One region of the Streptomyces sp. NBC_01508 genome, then DNA from elsewhere that is predicted to be linked to it. Evidence: riboswitches for the same ligand, from Rfam matches in the RefSeq annotation. Region 1 holds a riboswitch; each other region holds the start of a gene.

Region 1 (3,838 bases):
CCGTCGCCGACCGGGGCGCACTGCTGTCACGCCTGCGTGCCATGGGGCATACGGGACCCGTGCTGGAGCGCCAGGAGTACGCGCTCGGCCAGGTCTGCGCCGCCGTACCGATCAGGGCCGGGGCGACGGTCGCGGCGCTCGCGACGTCCGTGCCGCTGCATCAGGAGGAAAGACTGCTGCCCGCCGTCGAACGGTTATGCAAAGAGATCGGAAGCATGATCGGCTCGCTGGAATTCTCTATCAGTATCTGAAATATCACTCCTTGTGATCCGTTACTGCGTGTTGGACGATTAAGAAGAGGATCAAGGGGCATCAATACCGGACGTTTCACCACCCAAACCCCCGAAATCCCTCTGAATTTCTTACTCTCCGTAACTTTCCGTCATCCACTGCGGGGTACTTGATGCGCGAGTTGGTTCAGGCCGAAGTCCTGATGAATTTCCTTGTCTCCGAAGAGCTCTCATTCCGAATTCCGGTGGAACTCCGCTACGAGACGACGGACCCCTACGCGGTGCGGATGACGTTCCATCTGCCCGGCGACGCCCCGGTCACCTGGGCCTTCGGCCGCGAGCTGCTGGTCGACGGCATCAACGAACCCAGCGGCGACGGCGACGTGTACATCTCACCGACCGAGCCCGAAGAGCTCTCCGACGTCCACATCAGGCTCCAGGTCGGCACCGAGCACGCCCTGTTCCGGGTCAGCGCGCCACCGCTGGTGGCCTTCCTCGACCGTACGGACCGGCTGGTCCCGCTCGGCCAGGAGATGGCGCTCGGGGACTTCGAGACCAACCTGGAGGAGACGCTCGGCCGCATCCTCGCCGAGGAGAACGCGGGCTGAGCCCTCGGCGCGGGCGCGGGGCTACGCCTTACGGCGCCGCCCGCCTCCGCCACGCGTCCGCAGCCCGCCGAACGGCCCCCTGGAGGACGCCTTCGACGGCGCTCCCGAGGGTGCCCCCGACGGCGCCCCCGTCGCGGTCTCCGACACCGCTCCCCCCGACGCCCCCGGCCGGTCGGCCGACACCACCAGCGCCGCCAGCGCCGTGGTCACCGGCACCGAGGCGACCAGACCGATCGATCCCACCAGGGTCCGTACGATCTCCTGGGCCACCAGCTCGCTGGTGGCCACCGTCGCCACGCCCGACTCCGCGATCGAGAAGAGCAGCAACAGCGGCAACGCCGCGCCCGCGTAGGCCAGTACGAGCGTGTTGACCACCGACGCGATGTGGTCCCGGCCGATCCGGATACCCGCCCGGTAGAGGGCGCGCGGCCCCATGTCCGGATTCGCCTGCCGCAGCTCCCACACCGCCGATGTCTGGGTGACCGTCACATCGTCCAGCACGCCGAGCGATCCGATGACGATGCCCGCCAGCAGCAGACCACTCATGTCGATCTCCGGATACAGCCCGTGGATCAGCCCGGTGTTGTCGTCCGTGTTGCCCGTCAGACTCGCCCAGCCGATGAACAGCGAGCCCAGCAGCCCGATCAGCAGCAGCGAGAACAGCGTCCCGAGCACCGCGACGGACGTACGGGCCGTCAGACCGTGGCACAGATACAGCGCGAACAGCATGATCGCGCTCGCGCCGACGACCGCGACGATCAGCGGATTCGAGCCCTGGAGAATCGCCGGCAGGATGAACAGCGTCAGTACGGCGAACGAGATGACGAGCGCGACCAACGCCATCAGCCCGCGCAGCCGCCCCACGACGACCACCGCGAGCGCGAAGATCCCGGCCAGCAGCGCCATCGGGAACGTGCGGTCCACGTCCGTGACCGAGTACTGGAGATCACGCGGCGCGTCGGGCGCGTACGCCACCACCACGCCCTGTTTCACGTGAAACTGCCGCGGCGCGTCCGGCTGGACGACCTCCACGAACGTACGCCCCTTGTTCGTGCCGCTCGTCACCTCGACCGTCGCCTTCACACAGTCCCCGGTCTGCGCACGCTGCGCCTCACGCCCCTGCGGCGTCGACGTGTCACCCGTCGGCGGGACCTGGGCGGCGTTCACGTCCTTGCAGTCGACCCGCTCGATCTTCACCACCTCGCCCTGCTCGGTCTGCCGGTCGAAGCCGACACCGGTGCGCTCGTGCGCCGGGGCGCCACCGGGCCAGAGGACGACGAGCCCGACAACTACGGCCGTCGCGAAGGGAATCAGCACGGCGGCGATGACCTTGCGCAGGTGTGTGGAGACCGGCGCGGCCGGCCCGTGGCTGTGCGAGTGGCCGTGCGTATCGGGTGTCTGCTGGGGTGAGGTCACCGCCCGATCATCGCAACAACGACGGGGGCCCTCTGTTCAGCACGCCCGACATCGCGCTAGCGTGGTGTTGCCTTTACACACGCGGGAGCTCGGAGCACCGGGCTGAGAGGACGCTGACTGTGGAGTTCGGGGCTTCCCCGAACCCCTGAGCTGCGTCGACCGCCGAACCTGTTACCGGGTAATGCCGGCGTAGGGAGTAGGTCTCAAATGACCGTTCAGGACACACGCACGCCTGCCGCACGACCCATCGGCTGGCACAAGGGATATGTGGCGGGCTCCCGCCCCGACCTCCAGGTGCCGGTACGCCAGGTGCACCTCACCAACGGCGACGACGTGACGCTGTACGACACGTCGGGGCCGTACACCGACCCCACCGTCGAGACCGACGTACGGCGCGGTCTCGCCCCGCTCCGGGAGAACTGGATCGTCGGCCGCGGCGACACCGAGGAGTACGCGGGCCGCCCCGTGCGCCCCGAGGACGACGGCCTCAAGCACACCTCGCCCCGCGGTGGCCTCCGCAATCTGGACGCGGTCTTCCCCGGCCGCCCGCGCCAGCCGCGCCGGGGCCGCGACGGACAGGCGGTCACCCAACTCGCGTACGCACGGCGCGGTGACATCACCCCGGAGATGGAGTACGTCGCCATCAGGGAGAACGTCGCGCCCGAGGTCGTACGCGACGAGATCGCCGCAGGCCGCGCCGTACTGCCGGCCAACGTCAACCACCCCGAGATCGAACCGATGATCATCGGCAAGCGGTTCCTGGTGAAGGTCAACGCCAACATCGGCAACTCCGCGGTCACCTCCTCCATCGAGGAGGAGGTGGACAAGATGACCTGGGCCACCAAGTGGGGCGCCGACACGGTCATGGACCTGTCCACCGGCCGCAACATCCACACCACCCGCGAGTGGGTGCTGCGCAACTCCCCCGTCCCCATCGGCACCGTGCCGCTCTACCAGGCGCTGGAGAAGGTCGACGGCAAGGCCGAGGAGCTGACCTGGGAGATCTACAAGGACACGGTCGTCGAGCAGGCGGAGCAGGGCGTCGACTACATGACCGTCCACGCCGGCGTCCTGCTGCGCTACGTGCCGCTGACGGCCCGCCGCAAGACCGGCATCGTCTCGCGCGGCGGCTCGATCATGGCGGCGTGGTGCCTGGCGCACCACCAGGAGTCGTTCCTGTACGAGAACTTCGAGGAGCTGTGCGACATCCTCGCGGCGTACGACGTCACGTACTCCCTCGGCGACGGCCTGCGCCCCGGCTCGATCGCCGACGCCAACGACGAGGCGCAGTTCGCCGAACTGCGCACGCTGGGCGAGCTGAACACCATCGCCAAGCGCCACCACGTGCAGACGATGATCGAAGGTCCGGGCCATGTCCCGATGCACAAGATCAAGGAGAACATCGACCTCCAGCAGGAGATCTGCGAGGAGGCGCCGTTCTACACCCTCGGCCCGCTGACGACGGACATCGCCCCGGCGTACGACCACATCACCTCCGGCATCGGCGCCGCGATGATCGCCTGGTGGGGCACGGCGATGCTCTGCTATGTGACCCCCAAGGAACACCTGGGCCTGCCGAACCGC
Region 2 (3,838 bases), 2.3 Mb from region 1:
CTGACCATCGTCAGCGACACCGGTGCGTACGCGATCGGCTGGCGCTTCGGCAGCCACAAGCTGGCACCGCGCATCAGCCCCGGCAAGACCCGTGAGGGTCTGTTCGGCGCCGTGGGATTCGCCATGGTGGCAGGGGCGCTGTGCATGCAGTTCCTCATCGACGACGGCACCTGGTGGCAGGGACTGCTGCTCGGTCTCGCCGTGGCCACCAGTGCCACGCTCGGCGACCTGGGTGAGTCGATGATCAAGCGGGACCTCGGGATCAAGGACATGGGGACTCTGCTGCCCGGTCACGGCGGCATCATGGACCGCCTCGACTCGCTCCTGCCGACGGCCCCGGTGGTGTGGCTGCTGCTGGTGGTGTTCGTCGGGTCGGGCTGACCCGTATCCGTACCGGTTACTCTGGTAAGGCCCGCCGTCCCGGACGGCGGGCCTTACTGCGCTCCGCGGTCGCGGAGCCCTTCACATGAGGTCTCCTGGCACCGGCAGTGTGCCCATGTCCCTCCCGCAGCCGGCGGGGAACACCGGCCTCGTCGTACCGAGGAGAAAACAGCTCATGGCACCGCCCAATCCCGGAGAACTCACCTTCGTCGCACCCCGCGGCGCCAAGAAGCCGCCGAGGCACCTCGCTGACCTCACACCGGAGGAGCGTCGCGAGGCCGTGGCGGCGCTCGGCGAGAAGGAGTTCCGCGCCAAGCAGTTGTCGCAGCACTACTTCGCGCGGTTCGCCCACGACCCCGCCGAGTGGACGGACATCCCCGCCGCCGCGCGGGACAAGCTCGCCACGGAACTGCTGCCCGACCTGATGTCCGTGGTACGGCACATCTCCTGCGACGACGACACCACCCGTAAGACGCTGTGGCGGCTGCACGACGGCACGCTCGTCGAGTCCGTTCTGATGCGCTACCCGGACCGCGTCACCATGTGCATCTCCTCGCAGGCGGGCTGCGGGATGAACTGCCCGTTCTGTGCCACGGGGCAGGCGGGCCTCGACCGCAACCTGTCCACGGCGGAGATCGTGCACCAGATCGTGGACGGCATGCGCGCGCTGCGCGACGGTGAGGTCCCCGGCGGCCCCGCCCGGCTGTCCAACATCGTCTTCATGGGCATGGGCGAACCGCTCGCCAACTACCGCCGTGTCGTCGGCTCGATCCGTCGGCTGACCGACCCCGAACCGGACGGTCTCGGACTCTCGCAGCGCGGCATCACCGTCTCGACGGTGGGCCTGGTGCCCGCGATGCTGCGATTCGCCGACGAGGGCTTCAAGTGCCGCCTCGCGGTCTCACTGCACGCGCCCGACGACGAACTGCGCGACACCCTCGTTCCGGTCAACACCCGTTGGAAGGTGCGGGAGGTGCTGGACGCCGCCTGGGAGTACGCCGAGAAGTCGGGCCGCCGGATCTCCATCGAGTACGCCATGATCCGCGACATCAACGACCAGGCGTGGCGGGGCGATCTGCTGGGCCGGCTGCTCAAGGGGAAGCGGGTGCACGTCAATTTGATCCCGCTCAACCCGACCCCCGGGTCCAAGTGGACAGCCTCCCGCCCCGAGGACGAGAAGGCGTTCGTCGAGGCGATCGCGTCCCACGGGGTGCCGGTGACGGTGCGCGACACCCGCGGTCAGGAGATCGACGGGGCGTGCGGTCAGCTGGCGGCGACGGAGCGCTGAGCGCCGGGAAGGGCCCCGTCGGGGCCCATGTACGCTGGGTTCGAAAGAATTTCATATTCCGACAGGGGAGCGCCACAGCGCTGAGAGTGCGACAGAGACTCGAAAGAGCCTCACGGTCGCAGACCCTCTGAACCTTGCCCAGGTCATTCTGGGTAGGAAGTTCGGTCATCACTCAAGCTGTTGCGCCCTGCCCTGCTCCGGTCCGCCGGCGCGGGGCAGGGCCGCGTCTTCTCCTGGACATCCCAGGAGGAATTCAGTGCGTACCACGAAGAACTTGGCGGCCGGCGCCGTCGCCGCCGCGATAGGTGTCTCCACCCTCGCCGCGTGCGGTGGCGGGTCCGAGGACGCCACGTCGTCGGACGGCGCGAAGTCCAAGAGCGTGACGCTCGTCGCCCACGACTCGTTCGCCGTCTCGGGCTCCGTGCTGAAGGCGTTCACGGAGCAGACCGGCTACACCGTCAAGGTGCTGAAGAGCGGCGAGGCCGGTGCGGCGCTCAACAAGGAGATCCTCACCAAGGGTTCGCCGCAGGGCGACGTCTTCTTCGGTGTCGACAACACCTTGCTCTCCCGCGCACTCGATAACAGTCTGTTCACGCCGTACGAGGCGAAGGGACTCGACCAGGTCCGCGCCGATGTACGGCTCGACGACGCCAAGCACCGCGTCACCCCCGTCGACACCGGCGACATCTGCGTCAACTACGACAAGAAGTACTTCACCGACAAGAAGCTGGCGCCGCCGGAGTCCTTCGCCGACCTGACGAAGCCCGCCTACAAGGACCTGCTGGTCGTCGAGAACGCCGAGCAGTCCTCACCTGGCCTCGGCTTCCTCCTCGGCACCGTCGCCGCGTACGGGGACGACGGATGGCAGGGCTACTGGAAGAAGCTCAAGGCCAACGGCGTCCAGGTCGTGGACAGTTGGGAGCAGGCATACAACGAGGAGTTCTCCGGCTCTGCTGGCGGCAAGAAGGCCAAGGCGGAGCGCCCGCTCGTCGTCTCCTACGCGTCGAGCCCGCCCGTCGGGGTCCTGTACGCCGACCCGCAGCCCGAGGAGGCCCCGACCGGCGTCGCCGCGGGCACGTGCTTCCGGCAGATCGAGTTCGCCGGCCTGCTTCAGGGGGCGAAGAACGAGGCGGGCGGCAAGGCCCTGCTGGACTTCCTGGTGAGCAAGACCTTCCAGGAGGACATGCCGCTCAACATGTTCGTGAATCCGGTCGTCGACGGCGCGAAGCTGCCCGCGCTCTTCACGGACCACGGCGCCGTGGTCGACAACCCGGAGACCGTGGCGCCGGAGAAGATCGCCAAGAACCGTGACGCGTGGATCCAGTCGTGGTCCTCACTCGTCGTCAAGTAGGCGCGAAAGCCGCCCGGGAAGGCGACAGGGCCACACGTACGGAGGTGAGTGGTCCGGTCGGCGGGCCGGGCCGGGGCCGGGGTGTGGGACGGGCGGTGCGGGCCGTACGGCGCCGTAGGAGCGCCGTACGGCTCCGCCTCATGGCCGTGCCTGTCGCGTTCTTCGCGGTCTTCTTCGCCTACCCCGTCGCCGCGATCGTCGGCCGCGGGCTGAAGGCGGACGGCTCCTGGCACTGGGGCCGTTTCGGGGACGTACTGAGCCGGCCCGACATCGGGCAGGTGCTCTGGTTCACGACGTGGCAGGCCGCGGTCTCCACCGCTCTCACCCTGCTGATCGCGCTCCCCGGTGCCTACGTCTTCGCACGCTTCGAGTTCCCCGGCAAACAACTCCTGCGCGCCGTCGTGACCGTGCCGTTCGTCCTGCCGACCGTCGTCGTCGGCACGGCGTTCCTCGCGCTGCTGGGGCGCGGTGGGTTGCTCGACGAACTGTGGGGGGTGCGGGCGGACACATCTGTGTGGGCGATTCTCCTCGCCCATGTCTTCTTCAACTACGCGGTGGTCGTCCGCACCGTGGGCGGCCTCTGGGCGCAGCTCGACCCGCGTCAGGAGGAGGCCGCGCGGGTGCTCGGCGCCGGGCGGCTGGCGGCGTGGTGGCGAGTGACGCTGCCCGCGCTGGGCCCCGCCGTCGCCGCCGCGGCGCTGATGGTCTTCCTCTTCACCTTCACCTCCTTCGGCATCGTCCAGATCCTGGGTGGTCCGGCCTACTCCACGCTGGAGGTGGAGATCTACCGGCAGACAGCGCAGCTGCTCGACCTGCCC
Region 3 (3,838 bases), 2.2 Mb from region 1:
GGCGTCGGACGCCGTGCCGGCCCCCGCGTCCAGGATCACCGGCACGTGTGCGTGAGCGGTGATCAGCTGGAAGTTGTGCGGATTACGGATGCCCAGACCCGATCCGATCGGGGACCCGAGCGGCATGATCGCCGCGCAGCCCACGTCCTCCAGTTTCCTGGCGAGTACGGGATCGTCGTTCGTGTACGGCAGGACCGTGAAGCCGTCGTCCACCAACGTCTCGGCGGCGTCCAGCAGTTCGATCGGGTCGGGCAGCAGCGTCCGTTCGTCGGCCACCACTTCGAGCTTGATCCAGTCGGTGCCCAGCGCCTCGCGCGCCAGGCGGGCGGTGAGGACGGCCTCACCCGCCGTGTGGCAGCCCGCCGTGTTCGGCAGGACCCGGATGCCCAGCCGGCCGAGCACGGACAGGACGGAGCCGTGCACGGTCGGGTCCAGCCGGCGCATCGCGACGGTGGTGAGTTCGGTGCCCGACGCGGTCAGGGACCTTTCCAGTACGTCGAGGCTGGGCGCGCCGCCCGTGCCCATGATGAGCCGGGAGTTGAGGACGGTGCCGCCGATGGTGAGCCGGTCGCCGGACATCGGGTCAGCCTCCTTGGACGGCGGTGAGGACTTCGACGCGGTCGCCGTCGGCCAGGGGGGTCGCGGACCAGCGCCCGCGCGGGACGACGGTCTCGTTGAGCGCGGCGGCGACGCCCGAAGGGGCGGGGGTGAGGGTCGCGACGAGGACGTCGAGGGTGACGGGGACGGCGAGGACGCGGGCCTCCCCGTTCACCGAGACGGTCACGGATTCGGTGCTCATGCGTGCTGCTCCTGACCTACGGAGACGGCGGGGGAGAAGGCCGGCGAGGGGCCGGGCACGAAGGCCGGCGCGAAGCGGCCGGGTGTGAAGGGCCGCGCGTCGTCGGGGAGTTCACCGGTCGTGAGCACGGTGGCCATCACCTGGCCGGTGACGGGCGTCAGGAGCACCCCGTTGCGGTGGTGCCCGGTGGCCAGAAGCAGGCCAGGCAGGGCGGTCGGTCCGAGCAGCGGGGCGTTGTCCGGCGACGTCGGGCGCAGCCCGGCGCGGGTCTCGGTGAGCGGCAGTTCGGTGATGCCGGGGAGCAGTTCATGGGCGTCGCGCAGCAGTTCGTACACCCCGCCCGCCGTCACCGTCGTGTCCCAGCCCAGCTCTTCGCTCGTCGCGCCCACGACCAGCTCGCCGTTCTCGCGCGGCACCAGATAGACGTGGCTGCCGCGGACCTCGGCCCGCAGTGTCCGGGACAGGAACGGGGCGTACGGGCGCGGCACCGTCAGCCGCAGGACCTGGCCCTTGACGGGACGTACCGGCGGCAGGACGTCGTCCGGCACGCCCGCGAGCTGCCCGCTGAGGCTGCCCCCGGCGATGACGACCTGGTCGGCGCCGAGTTCGGTGCCGCCACCGACCGTGACCCCGGCGGCCCGGTCCCGGACCACTCGCAGCCGTTCGGCCCACGCCCGGTGGAAGACCACCCCCGCCCGCTCGCAGGCCGTCAGCAGGGCGGCTGCGAGCCTGCGCGGGTCGATCTGGTGGTCACCGTCGACCCGCAGCCCGCCGCGTACGCCCGGAGCGAGCATCGGCTCCAGCCGCCGGCACTCGCGGCCGGTGAGCCATTCGGACTCCAGCCCCGACCTTCTCTGGAGGGCGTGGAGTTCACGCAGCCGGGCCCGGTCGTCGGTGTCGAGGGCGACGGCGAGGGTGCCGCAGGCGCGGTAGCCGGTGTCCTGGCCGGTGGCCGACTCCAGTTCGGCGACGAAGTCGGGGTAGAGCCGCGCGGAGGCGATGTTCAGCCCCAGCAGGGTCTGTTCGCCGTGGTCGAGTTCGCTGACGGCGGCGAGCATCCCGGCGGCGACCCGGGCGGCCCCGCCGCCCGGCTCGGGATCGACGACGGTGACGCCGAGCCCGCGCTGCGCCGCGCGCCAGGCGGTGACGAGGCCGATGATCCCGCCCCCGACGACCAGGACATCGGTATGAGATGACCGCATGGGCGTCCCGCTCCTCCCTTCGCCGGCATGACCCGGATCAGGTTCGTACGGTCGGAGGCCGCGTCAGCCTCCCTCTCAGCCCGGTGCGTACGGGCTCCCGCGAGGTGTGAAGTCTCTTGATTCCTACTGCCGATCGGTGGTTCCGGGGCCAGGGTAACCCCCGGTCCACGCACCCGGTAAGGGAGTCGTGGTCCCGGCCGGTTCCTTAAGGTGATCGGGTGAGTGAGCAGCGGAAGCAGACGGACGAGCGGCGCGTGGTGGTCGTCGGCGCGGGCATGGCGGGTGTGCAGACCGCCGTGGCACTGCGCGAATTGGGGTACGACGGCGCCGTCACCCTCATCGGCGCCGAACGGCACCAGCCCTACGACCGGCCCCCACTCTCGAAGGCCGTCCTCCTGGGGACGGCGGAGAGCTCGGCCTTCGACGTCGACTTCGACGCCCTCTCCGTGGAACTGCGGCTGGGTCTCGAAGTGACCGGCGTGCGCCCGGAGGACCGTGAGGTGGACACAGAGGCGGGCCCGGTTGCGTACGACGTCCTGGTCGTCGCCACCGGCGCCGAACCGGTCACCCTGCCGGGCGCGGCGGGCGTCCCCGGTGTCCATCTGCTGCGCACCCTGGACGACGCCGCGCGGCTGCGCCCCGTCCTGGACCGCAAGCACCACATCGTGGTGGTGGGAGCGGGCTGGATCGGCGCCGAGTTCACCACCGCCGCCAGGGAGGCCGACTGCGCGGTCACCGTCGTCGAGGCCGCGGACCGCCCGCTCGCCGGCGCCCTGCCGGCCGAGGTCGCCACTCCGATGGCGCACTGGTACGCCGAGAGCGGCGCGGAACTCCTCACCGATGCGCGCGTGGCGACCGTCGAGCCCGGCAGGGTGGTCCTCACCGACGGCCGCGAGCTGGCGGCGGACGCGGTGGTCGTGGGCATCGGCGCCCGACCCGCCACGGCCTGGCTGGCGGGCTCCGGCATCGCGACCGGCGCCGAGGGCGCCGTCACGGCCGACGACCGGCTGCGTACCTCGTCGCCCGGCGTGTACGCGGTCGGTGACTGCGCCTCGTTCCCCTCGGCCCGCTACGGCGAGCGGCTGCTGGTGCACCACTGGGACAACGCGCTCCAGGGGCCGCGCACGGTCGCCGCCGACATCGTGGGGGAGTCGCACGAGCCGTACGACCCCGTCCCGTACTTCTGGTCCGAGCAGTTCGGCCGCTTCGTGCAGTACGCGGGCCACCACGCGCGGGCCGACACCCTCCTGTGGCGCGGCGACCCGGCGAGCGCCGCCTGGTCGGTCCTCTGGCTGCGCGAGGGGGTGCTGGTGGCGCTGCTGGCCGTCGGCCGACCGCGTGACCTGGCGCAGGGCCGCAAGCTCGTCGCGGCGGGCGCGCGGATCGACACGGAGCGGGCCGCCGACCCCGCCGTACCGCTCAAGATGACGGCTCTCTGACGGCTCTCTGACGGCTCTCTGACGGCTCTCCGTCGGCTCGCCGACCGCGACTCCGACCGGCTCCCCGACCGCGACTCCGACCGGCTCCCCGGCGGCGCCCCGCCCCGTCGCCCACGGCCTCGTGCGCCGCTCGCCGATCCGCCGGACAGGCTCTCGGTGCCCGGCTCGGCTTCCGACTGTCAGTCCGGGATGGCAGGCTTGTCCTGTGACTGAGATTGACGCAAAGATCGATGCTCTCGTCCCTGCCTGGCTCCACCTGCCCGATATCGCCGAAATGCTCGATATCGAGGTGACGCGTGTACGCCAGCTCGTGAAGGAAGGCACGCTGATCGCCGTGCGCCGCGGTGAGAACCGCGCGCTCCAGGTGCCGGCTGCCTTCATCGACGGCAACAAGGTGG

Evidence for each region. Region 1 has a riboswitch for thiamine pyrophosphate ahead of thiC (phosphomethylpyrimidine synthase ThiC). Riboswitches for the same ligand answer to the same signal wherever they lie in the genome.
Region 2: linked by a shared signal. The riboswitch ahead of OG700_RS09200 (thiamine ABC transporter substrate binding subunit) and the one ahead of thiC (phosphomethylpyrimidine synthase ThiC) in region 1 are both predicted to bind thiamine pyrophosphate.
Region 3: linked by a shared signal. The riboswitch ahead of thiO (glycine oxidase ThiO) and the one ahead of thiC (phosphomethylpyrimidine synthase ThiC) in region 1 are both predicted to bind thiamine pyrophosphate.

The regions. Positions count from the first base shown of each region.
Region 1 is NZ_CP109419.1:4,304,792-4,308,629, forward strand. It holds gene OG700_RS19940 (IclR family transcriptional regulator) at 1-251, shown strand, start outside; gene OG700_RS19945 (SsgA family sporulation/cell division regulator) at 404-838, shown strand; gene OG700_RS19950 (YibE/F family protein) at 860-2,254, opposite strand; TPP riboswitch at 2,326-2,467, shown strand; gene thiC (phosphomethylpyrimidine synthase ThiC) at 2,462-3,838, shown strand, end outside.
Region 2 is NZ_CP109419.1:2,054,506-2,058,343, reverse strand. It holds gene OG700_RS09210 (phosphatidate cytidylyltransferase) at 1-381, shown strand, start outside; gene rlmN (23S rRNA (adenine(2503)-C(2))-methyltransferase RlmN) at 557-1,669, shown strand; TPP riboswitch at 1,723-1,846, shown strand; gene OG700_RS09200 (thiamine ABC transporter substrate binding subunit) at 1,926-3,020, shown strand; gene OG700_RS09195 (ABC transporter permease) at 3,161-3,838, shown strand, end outside.
Region 3 is NZ_CP109419.1:6,483,873-6,487,710, forward strand. It holds gene OG700_RS30000 (thiazole synthase) at 1-579, opposite strand, end outside; gene thiS (sulfur carrier protein ThiS) at 584-799, opposite strand; gene thiO (glycine oxidase ThiO) at 796-2,001, opposite strand; TPP riboswitch at 1,999-2,112, opposite strand; gene OG700_RS30015 (NAD(P)/FAD-dependent oxidoreductase) at 2,277-3,440, shown strand; gene OG700_RS30020 (Rv2175c family DNA-binding protein) at 3,646-3,838, shown strand, end outside.